Linked DNA regions of Flexistipes sp.. The protein of the gene in region 1 binds, or shares a complex with, the protein of each later gene. Links are inferred from orthologs where the notes say so. Each region holds a gene or a part of one and is shown in the gene's direction. Other genes may lie near its edges. The genes, in order: rpsG and tig.

Evidence for each region.
Region 2: the proteins of rpsG (region 1) and tig are in contact, whole or in part, in a crystal structure (PDB 3GTY), measured with the Thermotoga maritima proteins. The link is inferred for Flexistipes sp. from one-to-one orthologs. Residues at the interface, in WP_004081843.1 of Thermotoga maritima: Lys34, Lys52, Lys55, Glu59, Arg62, Gln63, Glu66, Asn67, Lys69, Val71, Arg95, Ala109, Lys110, Lys111, Gly112, Arg113, Pro114, Glu117, Glu121, Ile124, Ala125, Tyr127, Asn128, Asn129, Thr130, Gly131, Lys135, Asp139, Arg142, Met143; in WP_004081061.1 of Thermotoga maritima: Glu122, Val124, Val129, Leu130, Tyr133, Glu188, Gly259, Ile262, Tyr263, Glu266, Ser270, Glu273, Gln274, Glu277, Arg308, Gln311, Ile312, Ser315, Tyr316, Glu325, Arg329, Arg336, Leu363, Phe366, Trp367, Arg373, Leu377, Arg381, Leu384, Glu387.

The regions. Positions count from the first base shown.
Region 1 is NZ_JAXKVW010000003.1:174,497-184,917, forward strand. The notes cover bases 1-2,754. They hold rpsG (30S ribosomal protein S7), read left to right. Parts: upstream 1-1,019; coding sequence 1,020-1,490; downstream 1,491-2,754. Other genes in these bases: rpoC (DNA-directed RNA polymerase subunit beta'), read left to right, coding at 1-424; rpsL (30S ribosomal protein S12), read left to right, coding at 636-1,007; fusA (elongation factor G), read left to right, coding at 1,503-2,754. In the rest of the region: more of fusA, read left to right, coding at 2,755-3,578; tuf (elongation factor Tu), read left to right, coding at 3,594-4,784; rpsJ (30S ribosomal protein S10), read left to right, coding at 4,797-5,105; rplC (50S ribosomal protein L3), read left to right, coding at 5,121-5,765; rplD (50S ribosomal protein L4), read left to right, coding at 5,774-6,400; UMU13_RS03860 (50S ribosomal protein L23), read left to right, coding at 6,397-6,678; rplB (50S ribosomal protein L2), read left to right, coding at 6,691-7,515; rpsS (30S ribosomal protein S19), read left to right, coding at 7,527-7,805; rplV (50S ribosomal protein L22), read left to right, coding at 7,817-8,149; rpsC (30S ribosomal protein S3), read left to right, coding at 8,163-8,822; rplP (50S ribosomal protein L16), read left to right, coding at 8,825-9,253; rpmC (50S ribosomal protein L29), read left to right, coding at 9,250-9,444; rpsQ (30S ribosomal protein S17), read left to right, coding at 9,446-9,721; rplN (50S ribosomal protein L14), read left to right, coding at 9,741-10,109; rplX (50S ribosomal protein L24), read left to right, coding at 10,119-10,421.
Region 2 is NZ_JAXKVW010000002.1:73,320-83,812, forward strand. What follows is about bases 4,795-7,620. They hold tig (trigger factor), read left to right. Parts: upstream 4,795-5,430; coding sequence 5,431-6,810; downstream 6,811-7,620. Other genes in these bases: clpP (ATP-dependent Clp endopeptidase proteolytic subunit ClpP), read left to right, coding at 6,810-7,397; clpX (ATP-dependent Clp protease ATP-binding subunit ClpX), read left to right, coding at 7,462-7,620. Also shown: UMU13_RS02040 (MFS transporter), read left to right, coding at 1-685; UMU13_RS02045 (PAS domain-containing protein), read left to right, coding at 686-1,057; UMU13_RS02050 (proline racemase family protein), read right to left, coding at 1,236-2,267; UMU13_RS02055 (alcohol dehydrogenase catalytic domain-containing protein), read right to left, coding at 2,269-3,417; UMU13_RS02060 (hypothetical protein), read left to right, coding at 3,643-3,792; UMU13_RS02065 (hemerythrin domain-containing protein), read left to right, coding at 3,779-4,336; UMU13_RS02070 (DUF488 domain-containing protein), read left to right, coding at 4,350-4,718; more of clpX, read left to right, coding at 7,621-8,703; lon (endopeptidase La), read left to right, coding at 8,773-10,493. UniProt on the Bacillus subtilis protein: Involved in protein export. Acts as a chaperone by maintaining the newly synthesized protein in an open conformation. Functions as a peptidyl-prolyl cis-trans isomerase.

The DNA.
Region 1 (10,421 bases):
GATACAGGAAGTTTACAGGAAACAAGGTGTTACTATTAACGATAAACACATTGAGGTTATTTCAAAACAGATGCTAAAGAAAATTTTAATTGAAGACCCCGGTGATTCTGAATTTATGCCTAATGAAGAGGTATATAAAGCCGATTTTACCAAAGTTCAGCAGGACCTTTTAGCAGAGGGGCTTACACCTCCCAAAGGCAGACCTATACTACAGGGTATTACAAAGGCAGCCCTGAACACTGAAAGCTTCATTTCTGCAGCCAGTTTTCAGGAAACAACCAGAATACTTACAGATGCTTCGTGTTCCGGTAAGACAGACAAGCTGAGAGGACTTAAGGAAAATGTGATTATGGGTAAACTTATCCCTGCCGGTACAGGTTCTGAACACATTAAGACTGAAAAATTCAAGTTTATGAAAAACTGATAAGCGGGAGATTTTCTCCCGCTTTTTTGATACGTTAATAAAATCGCATAATAAACCTTGACATTAGTAAAAACCGTTGATAATATCTGAGGCTCATTTTGAGGTAAGTATATTTATGCGTAATGATAATACTGCAGTGCCTAAAAGGCTGATTAAGCAGGATATAAAAGGGATAAAAAATACAAACGTTTCAACTTTTGGAGGTGTTTAGGTGCCAACTTTGAACCAGTTAGTGAGAAAGGGCAGAAAAGAAGTAGGGAAGAAAACAAAATCTCCTGCATTGAGAGATAATCCTCAGAGAAGGGGAGTTTGTGTAAGAGTTTATACTACAACACCCAAGAAGCCTAACTCTGCATTGAGAAAGGTTGCAAGGGTGAGGCTTACCAACGGTGCTGAGGTTACAGCATACATACCGGGAATAGGCCACAATCTTCAGGAACACTCTGTTGTGCTGGTAAGAGGCGGCAGGGTAAAGGATTTACCTGGTGTTAGATATAAGATAGTCAGAGGTGCTCTGGATACAGCCGGTGTTGCTGACAGAAAGCAGAGCAGATCAAAATATGGCGCAAAAAGGCCAAAGTAGGAAGGTGTTTTTATGGCTAGAAGAAGAGTAGCGAAAAAGAGAGTAATAATCCCTGATCCCATCTTTCATGAAACTTTGGTTACCAAGTTTATTAACAGTCTTATGTATGACGGTAAAAAGTCCGTTGCGGAGAAAGTATTTTATGATGCGATGGATATGATAAAGGAAAGACGCGGAGAAGAAGGGCTGGATGTGTTTAAAAAAGCCATCGATAACATAAAGCCCGTGCTGGAAGTTAAATCCAGAAGAGTGGGCGGGGCTACTTATCAGGTGCCTGTTGAAGTTAGAGCTGAAAGAAGACAGGCGTTAAGTATCAGATGGCTGATAGCAGCAGCAAGAGCCCGTAGAGAGAAGACAATGGTTGAGAGGCTTGCTTCAGAGATAATGGACGCAGCTGATAATAAAGGGGTATCAATTAAAAAGAGAGAAGATACTCACAGAATGGCTGAAGCAAATAAAGCCTTCGCTCATTTCAGATGGTAGAAGGAGGTATTAGTGGCTAGAAAGTATTCGCTCGAAAGACAGCGAAATATCGGTATCATGGCACATATTGATGCGGGTAAAACAACAACAACAGAAAGAATCCTGTTTTATACAGGTGTAAATTATAAAATCGGCGAAGTTCACGACGGTGCTGCAACTATGGACTGGATGGAGCAGGAAAAAGAGCGTGGAATAACGATTACTTCAGCTACAACCCAATGTTTCTGGAAGGATCACAGGATTAATATTATAGACACTCCCGGACACGTTGATTTTACTGTGGAAGTGGAAAGGTCTCTTAAGGTTCTCGATGGTTCAGTAGCAGTTTTTTGTGCGGTAGGTGGTGTTGAACCTCAGTCGGAAACAGTTTGGCGTCAGGCTGATAAATACGGTGTGCCACGGATTGCGTTTGTCAACAAAATGGACAGAGTGGGTGCAGACTACTTTAGAGTTGTTGATATGATAAAAAATCGTCTGGATGCGAGACCTTTGGTCTGTCAGCTGCCCATCGGTGTGGAGGATTCTTTTGAAGGTGTTATTGATCTTATCAGGATGAAAGGTATTGTCTGGCACGGTGAGGAGCTTGGTGCCAAATATGACTATATAGACATTCCGTCTGAATATGTTGAGCAGGCTGAAAAATACAGGGAAAGCCTTGTTGAGATGGTTTGTGAAACAGATGAAACATTGATGGAAAAATATTTTGAAGGTGAAGATATCTCCGAAGAGGAATTGGTTTCTGCAATAAGGAAAGGGACGAATAATCTCGAATTTACTCCCGTTTTTTGTGGGAGTGCCTTTAAGAATAAAGGTGTGCAGCCTCTGCTTGATGCTGTTGTTGACTATATGCCTTCACCACTTGATGTACCTCCCATCAAGGGAATTAAACCAGGTACTGAGGAAGAGGTTGTTAGAAGACCGGTTGATGATGATCCTTTTGCAGCGCTTGCTTTTAAGATAACAACTGATCCTTATATGGGACAGTTAACATATTTCAGAGTATATTCGGGAAGCCTCGAGGCAGGGAACTATATTTACAATGCATCCAAAGGTAAAAAAGAACGTGTTGGCAGACTTCTGAAGATGCATTCAAATAAAAGGGAAGAGATTAAAGAAATTTTTGCCGGTGATATCTGTGCCACCGTCGGTTTGAAGTTTACAACCACAGGGGATACTCTGTGTGATGAAAAGGATCCTGTAGAACTTGAGTCTATGGAATTTCCCGAGCCTGTTATCTCGGTTGCTATTGAGCCCAAAACACGCAGTGATCAGGATAAACTGTCCTCAGCTCTGGCAAAACTTGCTCAGGAAGACCCCACTTTTAAAGTAAAAGTGGATGACGAAACAGGTCAGACCATTATATCAGGAATGGGCGAGCTGCATCTGGACATAATTGTTGACAGGCTGTTGAGAGAATTCAAGGTTGAAGCTAATGTAGGAAGTCCGCAGGTTGCTTACAGAGAAACAATTAGAAAGACCGTTAAGCAGGAATCTAAATATATAAAACAGTCCGGTGGTAGAGGGCAGTATGGTCATGTTTGGCTGGAGCTTGAGCCTCTTGAAGCTGGCGAAGGTTTTCAGTTTGAAAATAAGATTGTGGGTGGGGCCATCCCTAAAGATTTCATCCCTGCAGTTCAAAAAGGTATCGAAGAGGCAATGGAAGCCGGTGTTCAGGCAGGTTTTCCCGTTGTTGATGTTAAAGTAACCCTTTACGACGGATCGTTTCATGAAGTTGACTCATCAGAGATGGCTTTTAAAATTGCGGCTTCGATGGGTTTTAAGGACGGGATGAAAAAGGCCTCTCCGGTTATACTGGAGCCTATAATGAAAGTCGAAGTTGTTGTACCTGAAGAATATATGGGTGATGTTATGGGAGATTTAAACTCCCGGAGAGGAAGAGTTGAAGGTATGGATTCCAGAGGCAATACTCAGGTTATAAACAGTTATGTTCCGCTTAAAGAGATGTTCGGCTATGCTACGAACCTGAGATCATTAACGCAGGGCAGGGCTACTTATACAATGCAGTTTAGCCATTACGAGGAAGTCCCTGCGACCATTGCTGAAGAAATTGCAAAATCAAGAGTATAGAGTCAGGAGGAAAGGATGTCCAAGCAAAAGTACGAAAGGAAGAAACCTCACGTAAACGTAGGCACGATAGGCCACGTTGACCATGGTAAGACGACATTGACAGCAGCGATGACACATGTACTGTCATTAAAGGGGTACGCAGATTATATTGAGTTTGGTAATATAGACAAGGCCCCTGAGGAGAAGGAGCGTGGTATAACGATAGCCACTGCTCATGTTGAGTACGAGAGCGACAAGCGCCACTATGCACACGTAGACTGTCCTGGTCACGCAGACTATGTAAAGAACATGATTACAGGTGCAGCGCAGATGGACGGAGCGATATTGGTAGTAAGTGCAGCGGACGGCCCTATGCCTCAGACAAGGGAGCACATTCTTTTGGCGAGACAGGTAGGAGTTCCCAGTATAGTAGTTTTCATGAACAAGTGCGACATGGTGGATGATGAGGAGTTGCTTGAGCTTGTAGAGCTTGAGATAAGAGATCTTCTAAACACCTATGAATTTCCCGGAGATGATATTCCGATAATCAAGGGTAGTGCACTGCAGGCGTTGGAGAATGCTGAAGATGAAGAGAAGACGAAGTGTATATGGGAATTGCTTCAGGCGATGGATGATTATATACCTGCTCCTGAGCGTGATATAGACAAGCCGTTTTTGATGCCGATCGAGGATGTATTCAGTATATCCGGCCGTGGGACAGTAGTTACGGGAAGAGTTGAGCGAGGTAAGGTAAGGGTACAGGACGAGATAGAGATAGTAGGGCTTACAGACACCCGTAAGACTGTGGTAACGGGAGTTGAGATGTTCCGTAAGATACTTGATGAAGGAGAAGCCGGAGATAATGTAGGTGTACTTCTTAGAGGTATCAAGAAGGATGATGTAGAGCGTGGTCAGGTACTTGCGAAGCCAGGTAGTATAACGCCGCACCGTAAGTTTAAGTGTGAGGCATATATATTGACAAAAGAAGAGGGTGGTCGTCATACGCCATTTTTCAGCGGATATCGTCCACAGTTTTACTTCCGTACGACGGATGTGACTGGAGTGATAACATTGGCTGAGGGAGTAGAGATGGTAATGCCCGGAGATAATATCAGCTGTGACGTGGATTTGATTCAACCGATAGCGATGGAGCAGGGGTTGAGATTTGCTATACGTGAAGGCGGCAGGACAGTAGGTGCCGGTGTCGTTACAGAAATCGTGGAGTAATAGAGGTATATAATGGCTGAACAAAAGATACGAATAAAATTAAAAGGCTACGATCATAAAATACTGGATAAAGCAGTAAAGGATATAGTCAGCACGGCCAAGAGGACGGGGGCACAAACGGTGGGCCCTATACCATTGCCCACGAAAAAGGAAAAATTTACAGTCCTGAAATCTCCCCATGTCAACAAGAAGGCGAGAGACCAGTTTGAAATCAGGACTCACAAGAGACTTGTTGATATTTTTGAGCACAACCCACAAACTATTGATGCACTTATGAAGCTGGAGTTATCAGCTGGTGTGGATGTTGAAATAAAACTATAAAGGTAGGGCAGGTCAATGTTTAAGGCAATATTAGGAAAAAAAATAGGGATGAGTCAGATTTTTACTCCTGAAGGTAAAGTAATTCCTGTTACAGTTATTGAGGCAGGCCCTTGCACAGTGGTACAGAAGAAAAACGTAGCCAGCGACGGCTACAATGCTTTACAAATGGGGTATCAAAAGATTAAAAAAGTTAAAAATGTAACCAAGCCTATGTTGGGACATTTTAAGAAAAACAATCTTGAGCCTTTTAAGGTACTCAAAGAGGTGAAGGTTGAAAATCCTGACGAGTTTGAGATAGGTCAGGAAGTTACAGTGGAAGCCTTTGTAGAAGGTGACGTAGTCGATGTGCAGGGAAAATCTATCGGTAAAGGATTCCAGGGTGTCATGAAAAGGTATAACTTTGGCGGCGGCCCTGCTTCGCACGGTTCGAATTTTCACCGTGAACCCGGTTCGATCGGTATGTGTGAAATGCCGGCTGAAACACCAAAAGGAAGAAAAATGCCGGGAAGAATGGGCGGTAAAAAAGTTTCCGTTCAGGGAATCAAAGTAGTTAGAGTTATGCCGGAGAAAAATCTGTTGTTAGTAGCCGGAGCTGTTCCCGGGCATAAAAATTCCACTGTATTTTTAAGGGAATCTACTAAGAAACAAAAAAGTAATTAGAGGTCGTTATGAGCAAATTGGATGTTATAAATACGAATGCAGACAAAGTGGATGAATTGGATATATCCGAACAGTTGATGGATTATCCGGAAAAACCCTGGCTTGTTCATGAGGTTGTTAAAATGCAGCTCGCAGGCAGAAGAGCCGGAACACACGCCACAAAAAACAGGGCTAATATATCCGGAGGCGGTAAGAAACCCTGGAGGCAAAAAGGTACAGGCAGGGCAAGAGCAGGCTCATCCAGGTCCCCTCTTTGGGTCGGCGGTGCCACAATGTTTGGTCCTCAGCCCCGCAGTTATGCATATAAGATGCCCAAAAAGAAAGTTAGATCGGCTTTAAAATCTGCCTTTAGTTCAAAGCTTAAAGATGGTAGCGTGAAGGTTTTTGATAAACTTGCTACTGAAAACGGCAAAACTAAAGAAGCTGCTGAGATTTTGGCAAAATCGCAAGCCGAAAGAAACGTGCTTGTCCTCTTTACAGAGTACGATGAAAAGATGATAAAAGCATTTAGAAATATCCCTTATGTAAAGTTGTTGAATGTGCAAGGATTAAATGTGTACGACACAGTACATGCTGAAAATATTTTGATGTCTCAGGAATGCCTTCAAAATGTTATGGAGGTACTGGAAAAATGATATCCGTTTATGATGTAATTAAAAAGCCTTTGATTACGGAAAAGGCCGTGAGCCTTAAGGAAGATCAGAACCAAGTCGTATTTTCGGTTCATCCGCAGGCTAACAAAGTACAAATAAAACAAGCTGTGGAAGAGCTTTTTGAAGTTAAGGTTAAAGATGTAAAGACCATGAATTTTAAGGGCAAAAAGAAGCGTTTCGGCCTAACTCTGGGAAGAAGAGACGACTGGAAAAAAGCGGTGGTTATGTTAGAAGAAGATCAAAAGCTTGAGTTTGTTTAAGAGAGGAATGTTATGGGTGTTAAAAAATATAAACCAACGTCACCTGGTGTCAGGTTCAGAACGAATGATGATTATTCCAATGTAACTGCTGAGAAGCCTGAAAAGTCATTGGTTAAACCTCTGGCTAAAAAAGGTGGAAGAAACAGTTACGGAAGGATTACCGTCAGGCATAAAGGCGGTGGAAACAAGAGGCTTTACAGAGTAATTGACTTTAAGAGGAATAAGATTGATGTCCCCGGTGTCGTTAAAACAATAGAATATGATCCTAACAGAAGTGCAAGGATTGCACTGGTTGTGTATGCTGATGGAGAAAAAAGATATATTCTTGCTCCTATCGGGCTGAAAGTGGGAGATCATGTTTTAAGTGGTAAAGATGCCGATATAAAGCCCGGCAACTCACTGCTGCTGAAAGAAATCCCCGTTGGGACAGTGTTGCACAATGTGGAACTCAGGCCTGGTAAAGGCGGCCAGCTGGCAAGGTCTGCCGGTACATATTCCCAGCTTCTTTCAAAGGAGAAAGGGTATTGCCACGTGAGACTGCCGTCCGGTGAAATCAGACTGGTAAATGCCGAATGCAGGGCAACAGTCGGCCAGGTTAGCAATCCTGAACATGAAAATCTGTCTGTTGGTAAAGCCGGAAAGAACAGATGGTTTGGAATACGCCCAAGTGTACGCGGCGTTGCCATGAACCCGATCGACCATCCTCACGGTGGTGGTGAAGGCAGAACAAGCGGCGGCAGACACCCTGTTACGCCATGGGGTAAACCAACTAAGGGTTATAAAACTAGAAAGAGTAACAAGCCGACAAATAAATATATTATTTCAAGGCGTAGATAAAGGAGGATAACGTGCCGAGATCCCTCAAAAAAGGACCGTTTATAGATGATCATTTGCTGGATAAGGTAAATACAGCAAAAGAGAAAGGGGATAAGAAGGTTATTAAAACCTGGTCAAGAAGAAGTACGATTCTGCCTGAAATGGTGGGTTTGACATTTGCAGTACATAATGGTAACAAATTTATCCCTGTTTATGTAACTGAAAATATGGTCGGTCACAAGCTCGGTGAGTTTGCTTTGACGCGTACGTTTCGCGGCCATAAAAAAGACGATAAAAAAGTTAAGAGATAGGTGGGATGATCATGGATGTTCAAGCTAAAGGAAGGTATGTAAGAGTATCTCCCAGAAAAGCTCGTCTCGTAGCTGACTTAGTAAGAGGCAAAAGCGCAGAAGCCGCGATAGATATTCTTAATTTTACTCCTAAGAAAGCGGCGAAAGATATTACGAAGGTTATCAAATCTGCGGTTTCAAACGCTGAAGAAAATCATGGCGTGAGAGATGTTTCCGGATTGAAGATAAAGGAAATCAGAGTTGACGGCGGTCCTATTCTGAAAAGATATATGCCGAGAGCCTACGGCCGTGCGACTATGATACGCAAAAGGACCAGTCACATAACAGTTGTTTTGTCGGAATAGTGGAGGTGAAATAGTGGGGCAAAAAGTACATCCTGTGGGAATTCGGATTGGAGTTAATAAAAACTGGAAGTCCGTTTGGTATGCAGGTAAAAGAGAATACAGAAAAAATCTTATGGAAGATCTTAAAATCAGAGATTTTCTTAAAAAAAGGCTGAAACAGGCCGGGGTGTCTTCAGTTGATATAGAAAGGATGGGCTCTAAACTTAAAATAACTCTCAATACAAGCAGACCCGGGATTGTTATAGGCAAGAAAGGGGCTGAGATAGAGAAACTGAAAAAGGAGCTCAATAAGTTCACTGCTGCTGATGTACAGGTTGGTATCAGGGAAATTAAAAAACCTGAAACCGATGCACAGTTAATCGCTGACAACATAGGTTTCCAGTTGATCAGAAGGGTTGCCTTCCGTAGGGCAATGAAAAAGGCCGTACTGCAGGCTATGAAAGCCGGAGCTCAGGGGATAAAAGTAATGTCATCCGGGCGACTTGCCGGATCCGATATGGCTAGAACCGAATGGTACATAAGAGGCAGAGTTCCTCTTCAAACTCTGAGAGCAGATATTGAATACGGTTATTCCGAAGCCTTGACCACATATGGGATAATCGGTGTTAAGGTCTGGCTTTTTAAAGGTGAAATAATTGAAGCTAAGAATAATAGTAGTGCAGAGGTAGATTAATCATGTTAATGCCAAAAAAGTTAAAATACCGAAAACAGTTTAAAGGCAGGATCAAAGGAAAGGCCACAAAAGGCAATTCCATAGAATTTGGTGAGTACGGTTTGCAGGCCACCCAGAAAGGGAAGATTACCAGCAGGCAGATAGAAGCTGCCAGGATTGCTATCAACAGGTCTTTACGTAGAGGAGGAAAGGTATTTATACGTGTTTTTCCCCATAAGCCAATTACTCAGAGACCTGCTGAAACAAGAATGGGTAAAGGTAAAGGCGCTGTGGAATTCTATGTAGCTCCCATAAAAGAAGGTACAATATTGTACGAAGTACGCGGAGTTTCAGAAGAGAAAGCGCAGGAAGCTTTGAGACTTGCTTCCCACAAACTCCCTGTAAAGTGTAAGTTTGTCAGAAAATCACAGGTTGAAGGAGGCGAAGAATGAAGCCTTCAGAGATAAGAGAAATGACAGCTAATGAAATAGAAAATAAGGAAAAAGAGCTTCGTGAAGATTTGTTCAGACTCAAATTTAAACTGGCAACCGGAGAGCTGGAAGATACGTCGAAAATTAAGTTGACGCGCAGAGATATCGCCAGATTGAAAACAATCTTAAAAGAGAAAAAAGCAGAGGTATAAGATGCAGGAAAGAGGTGTAAGAAAAACAAGAAAGGGCGTTGTTACCAGTAATAAAATGGACAAAACGATCGTTGTCAAAGTTGAAGGGCTAAAGCTTCACAGCAGATATCAAAAGTATATTAAAAGAAGCAAAGAGTTTAAAGCTCATGATCCGAACAATGAGTGTCAAGTGGGCGATATAGTGGAAATTATGGAAACAAGACCTATCAGCAAAACCAAACGCTGGAGATTTGTAAAGTTGATAGAACGTCCGATTGGGGCTGCAGATAATAGTTAAATAGTTTAGGGGTATAAATATGATTCAGATACAATCTAATCTAAAAGTGGCAGATAACTCTGGTGCGAGAGAAATACAGTGTATTAAAGTGCTTGGTGGCTCAAAAAAGAAATACGGCAGAATTGGTGATGTTATAGTTGCGAGTGTAAAAGATGCCATACCTGACAGTAATGTTAAAAAAGGCTCTGTTGTCAAGGCAGTAATAGTTAGGACAAGAAAAGAGAACAGGCGTACAGACGGAACCTATATCAAATTTGATGATAATGCTGCCGTTTTGATTAACAAAAATAACGAGCCACTTGGTACACGTGTTTTCGGCCCTGTTGCAAGGGATTTGAGAGCTAAGGGATTTGTAAAAATAGTCTCCATGGCTCCTGAGGTACTTTAGGAGGTAATAATGGCATTGGTAAAATATAAACTGAAAAAAAATGATCCTGTTATTGTTAAAGTAGGAAAAGACAGGGGCAAAAAGTCTAAAATACTTAAAGTTGACAAAAAAAACGCTAAGTTATTTTTAGAGGATGTCAATGTAGTAAAGAGGCACACAAAACCGAATCCTATGGATCCGGACGGCGGAATTCATGAAAAAGAGATGCCGATAGACATTTCAAATGCAATGTATTACTGCAAAAAATGTGACTCCGGCGTGCGGCTAGGTATAAAAGTCCTCGGCTCCGGACAGAAACAGCGATTTTGCAAG
Region 2 (10,493 bases), on another replicon or contig:
GCTCAGACATAACAATGTTGAGCATGATGAAGCACGTGAAGTTTCTGAAAAACTTGGTCAGGAGCTCTTTCCTTCGGGCAAGGTTATCGAATCGCTGAAAATTTCAGCAAAAATACCGGGGACGTGGGCTCTTGTGGCTCTCTATTTCACATCTTTCGGTGGATTTCTCGCATTAACGGCCTGGTTTCCCACCTATTGGGTGGAATTTCACAACATAGGTATCAGACCCGCAGGTCTGCTGATGGCTTTTGGATTTTCGCTTCTTGCCTCCGTAATCAGGGTTTACGGGGGGCACCTTGGTGATAAGTTCGGCGGAGAGAAAACAGCCATAGGAAGTTACTCACTCGTTTTAATCGGAGCACTGTTTCTAATCATCACTTCAAACTTTTGGTTAGCTCTCATTGGTGAAATAATAATCGGTGCAGGTATGGGTATTGCTAATGCTGCCGTTTTTAAACTTGTACCGAAGTACGTTCCCAAAGCGCCCGGCGGCGCGAGCGGATGGGTAGGCGGTCTTGGTGCCTTCGGCGGCTTTGCCGTACCGCCCATACTCGGGACATTTGTTGATTTGCAGGGAACAGAAGGGTATTCAAACGGATTTATCGTTTATGTCGCTCTTGCTTTAATGGCAATGACGATTTCAATCATACTTATGAAAACACTGGGGAGTCAAAAGGAGGCTTAAATGGAGAAAAGAGTGCTGGAAGAGTTTATAGAAGAAGCACCGGATATTATACTGACTGTGGACAGGCACGGTGTTATTATATACTGGAATAAGTCAGCAGAGGAAATTTTTGGATTTACAAAAAAAGAAGCTGAAGGAAGCAGCCTTGATATAATAATTCCCGAAAAACTACAGCAGCGGCACTGGGAAGGTTTTAACAAAGTGATGGAGACGGGTAAAAGCAAATATTCCAAGAGAGATATGCTCTCCGTGCCTGCTATGACAAAAACAGGTGAAAAGATTTTTATAGAATTCACCATTACCATGGTAAAAGATAACGATGGTAATATTGAATACTGTTTTTCAGTAATCCGGGAAAAGCCTAAAAAATAAAATACTTTTAGTTTTTATGAGGGTGGTGAGATAGTGAAGTGGAGAGTTTAAAAAATCCGTTACCTTAGAATGCCCATTCAACCCTCTCAATCTCTACCTCTACCTCTACCTCTACCTCTACCTTTACCTCTTCCTTTCACTTAACACTTAGTACTAAAAATTATTCGAAGTTCCCGGATTATGTGTCGAGAACAAGTTCCAGATCTGTGGGATCAACCAGCGGCTCGTCCAGATCCACCACGATCTCAGAGCGTGCTATTACCTGAGCTTTGCCGGTAATGCGGTTGCTTACTCCATGATATCCGCCGATTTTTGTGTCACCGTAATAGGTGCCTACAAACCTTGTATTTCTCAGGGATACGGTCTCTAAACTTTCTCCGGGCTTTATCAGGCCTTCATAGTGCATCAGGGCGAGTCTGGCAGATGTTCCGGTGCCTGTGGGGCTTCTGCAGATGACGCCGGGGTGGACATATGTAGCTGAGGGGGATTCGAATCTGCCTTCGGCAACTTTTGAAACAGGGCCCATAAAATGCAGGAACGGCAGAGGACCGACATTTCCAAGCTCCGGGTGCTCATGACGAAAATCTTTGCGGATTGCCTCTGTAATTTTAAATGCAGTTGCCGCCAACTCAGGTTCTTCTTTTAGCTCAAGATTAAATCCAAGCTCAGTGGCATCAATAAGACCGTAAAAACCACCGCTCCATGCCAAACTGTATGTAACGTCTCCGATTCCTTTAACATTGATCTTTTCTTTATATGCAGCGATATAACTTGGCAGCCCTTCACAGGTGATCGATTCAACACGGCCGTTATGACATTTTGCACCTATATGTGCAAGACCTGCAGGTGATTCCAGGATAAACTCCTGCTCACCTTCCTGCATTGGTACAATCCCGCTTTCCAGCAAGGCTGTGGCTGTACATATTGTATTGGATCCGGAATAAACGGGATATCCCATCACTTCCATAATAATATAGCCTGCAACGGCGTCAGGATGGGAAGGCTCAACAATAAGGTCAACAGACATTTCAGGTATTCCGTAAGGCTCATTTATAAGAAGCTTGCGCAAACCGTCAGCATGTTTTTGAAGATATTCCATCTTTTCTCTTACATTCCCGCCGGGTAACAAGCCTATGCCACTGGTTACAATCCTGCTTACATCACCACCGGAATGTGTATCAATAAGTTGAATACGACGCACTCTGTTCATATTATTCTCCTGAAACAGCATATTTTTTCCCGTGTTCTTCCCATTCGGAATCCGGGACTATTACAATTTTGCCGACAAAATTACTGCTGCGGTTTACAAAGTAATTTTCCGCTTTGTGTATTTCCGACAATCTGAAAGTTCCATGTAATACAGGTTTCAGCTCACCTTTTCTTATCCAGTCGATAAGCTGCTTTGCTTCTGCTCTTGTACCATGGGAAATGCCGAATATCTGAACCTGATAGAGATAAATCTTTGTCCAGAGTATCTTGGTAACATTTCCACCGCTGGCACCGGCAATAGAATATCTTGGATAAGTTTTCCGTGAGGACATATCCTGTATCATGGAGTCTATCAAAGGTATAGTCATATTACCGCCCACAAGGTCCATTACTGCATCAATTGGTTTACCGTCTGCAGCCTCATTCACTGCTTTTGGCCAATTGTCAACTTCTGAGCGGTCGATAACGTTTTCAGCTCCCAGTTCAATAAGAGTATTTGCTTTTCCCGGGCTGCTTACTGCATACGGAGTAGCACCTTTTAAACGGCACATCTGAATAAGCGCTGTTCCAACTCCGCCGCTTGCTCCTGTAATAAGTACATTTTCATTTTCGCTTACACCGGCAGCATTCAGCATATGAAGGCCGGTTTGATACGAACACATACCCATAGCAGCAAGCTCAGCATCTGATAATTCAGTGTTCTCTACGGTGTAAAACTGATCAGCGGGAACCACCATATATTCTGCAAAACCACCGTCTTTACCATGACCGAAGTAGTCCGGAGTCAGGTTAATATCGTCTCTGTCTGTGGAATAGATATTAAAATCCAGAAGCCCCCTTTCTCCCACCCTGTTTTCCGAAACACCTGATCCGCATTTTACCACCCGTCCGACTACATCTGCGCCCTGGATTCTCGGAAAACTCAATCCGGAATCTTTGCTCATGCTGAAGGAAGCGACATCGCTGTCATCCTCAGTCGGGTACAAACCTTCACGAACCTTCCGGTCGGTGTTGTTTTTTGCGGTGGCGGTAACTTTTATCAGTAGTTCATTTTTACCTGGCTGCGGTACGGAAACATCTTCTCTGTATTTAAGTTTTTCAATACCCCCGTGGTCTGTTAATTGAACCGCTGACATGTGTTCAGGTATCATATATTTCACCTCTCAATTTATCATGATTAACCCAGAACCCTGGGTTAAATAATATAAAAACTATCCACTCTCCGGCATCTTTTCAGCCGCCATTTCGGGGGCTTTGGGCAGATGATTTGAAAAATAAATAGTGGCTTGCGATGCAGTTTGTCAAGAGTAAACTTGCTTTGAGGTGTAACTTTTTTGCTTTGTTGACAATAAATTGCAAACGAGAAAATTTCCAACATGAATAGTTTAGTTTGGAAATATGCTTATTTTTTGGCCGGCTTTTTAAAAAATTCTGGAATTTTTGATATATATCAAAGTTTAATTTGCCTGAAAGCCGATATTAATAATCAACAATTTAATAAAGGAGGTAATTATGAAATCCACTGAGCAGTTAAAAAATGAGCACGAAGGTATTAAAATCATGCTGGAAGTGCTGGAAAGTATTGCTGAGTACATAGAAAAAGGTAAAGTGAACAAGCTGGAAGAAGATGAAATAAGGAATACTGTAACATTTTTCAGAGAATTTGCAGACAAGTGTCATCATACTAAGGAAGAAAGAGAATTGTTTCCCACTCTTGAAAAAGCAGGAATTCAGAAAGAGGGAGGACCTATAGGTGTAATGCTTGATGAGCATGAAATGGGAAGAAATCATATAAGAGCTATGCTCGAATCCCTCGATGACTTGGCTGAAAGTGAAATAGCTGCTGAAAAATTTGCCGACAATGCATACGCTTATGTGGAGCTTTTGAGACAACATATCGATAAAGAAAACGATATATTATTTAGAATGGCAGAGCTCTCTCTTGGCAGCGACATGGATAATAAACTTTTCCAAAGGTTTGAAGAAATAGAGGAAAAAGAAATGGGCGAAGGAACACACGAAAAATACCATAAGATGATAGATGAATACAGAAAGAAATTTTTAAGATAAACAGGCAGAAAATATGGATGTTCAGTTTAAAAGGGTATACGACCCTGTGTCTCAGAGCGACGGTGTAAGAATTTTGGTGGACGGCATCTGGCCAAGAGGAATTAAAAAAGAGGATTTGCTCCTGGATTATTGGCTTAAGTATGCCGCACCCAGCATCAGTTTGCGCAAATGGTTTTCTCATGATGAAGAAAAATGGGAAGAGTTTAAAAAACTGTATTTTGCAGAACTGAAAGGAAAAGCTGAGACTTTGGATAAATTGACAGCTATTGCAAAAAATAATAATAAATTAACTCTCCTGTATTCGGCAAGAAATCGCCGGTATAACCAGGCAGCAGCATTAAAAGAATTTTTAGAGAATGAGTTAGAGATTTCTGAAAAGTGAGGAATGGGGGAGATTGTGAGATAGTGAGATGGGGAAGTTGGAGGTTGAGGTTTACCCTGCTAAATATCAGCATCGCCACGTCCGCCGGGAGGGCTGGTTGCCTACGGCATTTAACAGGGTAAAGGTTAAGGAAGTTGATAAAGTTGTGTACTCGGTTGGTATCCCACTGCCTTAACCTCCTCAAGTAACTCAAATACGTTTAATTACCTCCGTGTTATTAGTCACGCCTTTTTAAATGTGTATATTTTGGTAGCTTGCCGATGAAAAAACTGGTATCACCCCAAAAATTATATAAAAGTTTTGTTTTACATATATTTAGCTAACATGACACTGATTTCAATGTAATTTGCACGCATTTCGCAGCCGAAACTCGAAACTACTGCCGCTAACCGTCTACACCCTCCTCTCATAATTGTTTTTATTTGCAAATATTTATCCATTTTACATTCCAACACAGGGTGTGACCGCTAACCGGCAGTACGTTTCTCAAACATCGGCTGCTTCATTTGTGCAAATTACATTGAAAAATATTTGCACTGTGAAAAATGGGGTGACGCTAGTGAAAAAAGTCTTGATTTTAAGTGTTTTTGTCATTATACATATTCATCTTGAGTAAAGGCACAGTTATGTCTGGAATAAAATTGTATGAGAGCTTCAGGTCTCGTCACCTGTTTCTAAATAAAAAATCACAAATTTTAAAGGGGACAAAATTATGAAGGTTGAAGTAAAAGATGTTGAAAATTCTCAGAAGGAACTGACTGTTGAAGTTCCTGCCGAGAAATACAATGAAAGATTTGAAGCGGAAGTCAAAAAGCTTGCTCCGACTGTAAAAATACCCGGATTCAGGAAAGGTAAAGCTCCTAAAAATATTATTATCAGGGAGCACAATCACAAGCTGAGGGTTAACGCTTTGGAGAATCTTATTAACGATTCAGTTTATGAGGCTATAACTTCAGAGGGAATAAATCCGTTAAATACTCCGGTTATTAAGGATGTGAATTTTGAAGAAAATGAACCTATTAAATTCAAGGTTTATGTTGATGTATTTCCAGAGGTAAATATAGAAAATTATAAAGGCTATTCGTTTGAGAAGGAGATTGCCGAGGTCAGAGAGAATGACGTGGAAAAAGTTCTTGAAGATCTCCGTGAGAAAAACAGTTCTTTTGAGCCTGTGGAAGATAAGGCTGTTGAAAAGGATGATATGGTTGTAATCGATTTTGTCGGCACAATTGACGGAGAGAAATTTGAAGGCGGCTCGGCGAATGATTACAGCATTGTTGTGGGTTCAAATACGTTTTTGGAAGATTTTGAAGAGGGGCTTGTCGGGATGAAACCCGGGGAAACAAAAAACATTGAAGTGACATTCCCTGAAAACTATGCGAAAGATCTTGCCGGTAAAGATGCAAATTTCGAGGTTACGTTAAAAGAAGTTAAGCAGAAAGATGTCCCTGAGCTTAATGACGATTTTGCAAAGGATATTGACGAAAACTGTGAAACACTGGATGATTTGAAAAAACTTGTCAGAGAGGATCTTGAGAAAGAGGCTGCACAAATGGCTAAGGACAGGTTGTATGACAAAATTATCGAAAAACTGATAGAGGAAAATCCTTTTGAAGTTCCTGAGACTATAGTGGATGAACAGGCCGGCAGGCTTGCTGACCAGACGCTGCAACAGTACATGTATATGTACGGTGTTAATCCGGAGCAGCTGGGATTGAATAAAGACAATATCAAAGACGAGTTTAAGGGAAGGGCAGCAACTCAGGTTAAAAGTGCAATAATTCTTAACAAACTCGCCGAAATGCACAGCATAGAAGTAAGTGAAGAAGAAATTGAAAATAAAATTGTAGAACTAGCTGAAGAAATGAAAAAAGATGTAGAGGAATACAAAAAAGAAATTGAACAACAAGGCGGTAAAGAAAGTCTAAAGAATAACATCATGACAGATAAAATATTCGATTTTCTCGGCGAACATAATGAAATTGCCGAGAAATACGTTGACCCGGATGAGCTTGCTGAAAAGCAGAATGCTGAAGAAGCAGCAGAGCAGGAAGAACCGGAAGAAAATAAAGAGAAAAGTGGGGAAGAATAATGAGTTTTTATGTACCATATGTGATAGAACAGACAGGCAGAGGGGAAAGAGCCTACGATATATATTCAAGGCTTCTTAAAGACAGGATTATTTTCATGGGAACTCCTATTGAGGATAATCTGGCTAATACAATAATTGCACAGCTTTTATTTTTGGAAGCTGACGATCCTGACAAGGATATCCACCTTTATATAAACAGCCCCGGTGGAGTTATTACAAGCGGCTTAGCTATTCTGGATACAATTAATTATATAAAACCCGATGTTTCCACAATCTGTCTCGGTCAGGCTGCGAGCATGGCGGCTGTTCTTTTGGCATGCGGAGCCAGCGGAAAAAGATATTCTGTACCCAATGCCAGAATAATGATTCATCAACCTCTTGGCGGATTTCAGGGGCAGGCGAAGGATATAGAAATTCATGCGAAGGAAATATTAAGGATGAAAGCCAGAATAAACGAAATACTGGCTGAAAAAACGGGAAAACCTCTGGAACAGATTGAGGCTGACAGCGACAGAGACTTTTTCATGAGCAGTGAAGAAGCTCTCCAATACGGCTTGATTGATGAGGTCATCTCAAAAAGGTCTTGATAAAATTAATCAATACCGTATCTTGAATAACTGATAAATTACTATTTAGTTGAAGAGGTGCCTAATGGCGAAAAAGAAAAATGAAGAGCTTTTCTGCTCTTTTTGCGGAAAACATCAGGAAGAGGTTAAGAAGCTTATAGCCGGTCCAACTGATGTGTATATCTGCGATGAATGTATATATTTATGTAATGATATTCTGGAAGAAGATCTTGAAGCAAAAGAAGCACAAGGTGATGTGAAGCTTTTAAGTCCGAAAGAGATAAAAGCCAAGCTGGATGATTATGTGATTGGTCAGGACAGTGCCAAGAAGATATTGAGTGTGGCCGTGTATAACCATTTTAAGCGTGTACTGTACGGTAATAAATCTGAAGTTGAATTGGAAAAATCCAATATCCTTCTGTTAGGTTCCACCGGGACAGGGAAGACATTGCTGGCAAGGACTCTTGCCAGGATACTGAATGTTCCTTTTGCTATAGCGGATGCAACAACACTTACAGAAGCCGGCTATGTCGGTGAGGATGTTGAAAATGTTGTTTTGAAACTTCTTCAATCCGCTGACTTTGATGTGGATAAAACGGAAAAAGGTATCATTTTTATAGACGAAATTGACAAAATCACACGTAAAACAGACAGCCCTTCAATTACCAGGGATGTCAGCGGTGAGGGAGTGCAGCAGGCACTGTTGAAAATAATTGAGGGTACTGTTGCCAATATACCGCCTCAGGGGGGCAGGAAACATCCAAATCAGGATTACGTTCAGGTGGATACTTCCAATATACTGTTTGTATGCGGCGGTGCTTTTGAACATCTTGACGGCATTATAAAAGAGCGTATAGGCAAGAAAGCAGTTGGTTTTAAATCAAACAGTAAGAATGTCAACGATTATGAGAGAGCAGATATACTGAAGCTTTTGCAGCCTGAGGATCTTATAAAATATGGACTGATACCGGAATTTGTCGGACGTGTACCGGTTGCAGCTGTTCTGGATGATCTGGATGAAGATGCACTTGTTTCTATACTTACGGAACCGAAGAATTCACTGGTAAAACAGTATGAGGAAATTTTCAAATTTGATAATGTGAAATTGTCTTTTACCGATGGCGCTCTCAGGGGAATTGCCAGACAGGCTATTAACAGAAAAACAGGAGCCAGAGGTTTAAGGGGCATTTTAGAGGAAACAATGATGGATATTATGTATAAAATACCATCCCACAAAGATATCAAAGAATGTATCATTAATGAGGATACGGTCAGTTCAGGGGCTGACCCGGTGATAATAAATGAGGATGAAAAAGAATCAGCATAAATTATCAGGCGCCTGAAGGCGCCTTTTTTATTCGTTTAATTCAGATAATAAATAAAGGAGTTATAGATAATGGCAGATAAAACTGAGCAGTTTTCTCTGATACCGCTTAGAGATATAGTTATATTTCCCACAATGGTTACACCCGTTTTTGTGGGAAGAAAAAAATCTATAAACGCACTTGATGTTGCAGGGGACACAGATAAAAAAATATTTCTGGTTTTACAAAAGGATTCAGGTGTCAATGATCCCGGTATTGAGTATTTATACAATGTTGGTGTAGTAGCTGATGTTCTTCAGGTACTCAAACTTCCTGACGGGAGTATTAAAGTTCTTGTTGAAGGGGCATATCGGGCTGAGATTAAAGATCTGTTTGTGGAAGAAGAGTGTACTTATGTGAATGTAAAACCTTTTGAAGATAAAAATGAAGATGAAACATTTTATAAATACCTTAGAGAATCACTCATGCAGCACTTTAAGGAATTCGCACAAACAGAGAATAAAATTCCCAAAGAAATTTATGATTCAATCATCAAAATGGACGACTTGAATAACCTTTCCTATATGATTGCCTCCAACTTAAGTATACGTGTTAGTGAACAGCAGGAAATACTTGAAATAGCGAGTTTAAGTGAAAGAATTGAAAAAATTATTGAATTTATTGAAATGGAAACTGAAATCAAGAAAATTGACAAAAAGATAAAGCAGCGAGTCAAATCTCAGATAACCAAGACCCAGCGGGAGTATTATTTGAATGAGCAAATAAAAGCTATTAATAAAGAGCTGGGAAGAGATGAGGATATAAAGGCTGATATTGAAGAGCTACAGACAGCAATTAATGAGAAAAAAATGCCGAAAATTGTCAGGGAAAAAGCAGAGAAAGAGCTTAAAAAACTGAGAATTATGCCGCCGATGAGTGCAGAAACAACGGTAGTCCGAAATTACCTTGACTGGATAGTCAGTTTACCCTGGGGCGAATATACCGAGGATATTCTTGATTTAGAAAAGGCTGCAAACATATTAAACAGGGATCATTACGGTTTGGAAAAGCCCAAGGAAAGAATTTTGGAGTTTCTTGCGGTTAAAAAGTTTTCCGAAAGAATAAAAGGCCCTATACTCTGTTTCGTTGGTCCGCCAGGAGTGGGCAAAACCTCGCTGGCTAAATCCATTGCTGAGTCGATGAATAGAAATTTTGTCCGGCTAAGCCTCGGCGGAGTAAGGGACGAGGCTGAAATCAGGGGGCACAGAAGAACATATATAGGCTCGATGCCCGGCAAAATTATTCAGTCTGTCAGAAGGGCTGAGAGTATGAATCCGGTGTTTCTGCTTGATGAAATAGATAAACTTGGTATGGATTTTAGAGGCGATCCTTCATCAGCACTGCTGGAGGCTTTGGATCCGGAGCAGAATAACAGCTTTTCTGACCATTATCTGGAAGTGGACTTTGATCTTTCGAAAGTATTTTTTATTACAACTGCCAATACAGTGGAATCCATTCCCCATGCTCTTCTGGACAGAATGGAAGTTATACGTATCCCGGGTTATACGGAACGGGAGAAGCTTAATATTGCCGAAAAGTATCTTTTTCCAAAGCAACTTTCAGAGCATAATATTCCGGCTGAGAAAGTTGACATTGCAGAAAATGCTATTTTGGATGTAATCAGATATTATACCAAAGAAGCTGGTGTGAGAAATCTTGAGAGAGAACTGGCATCGGTTATCAGAAAGGCAGCAAAAAAGCTTATAACAGAAAACAATGTTACTTCAGTCAAGGTTACAAGAAAAAATCTTGA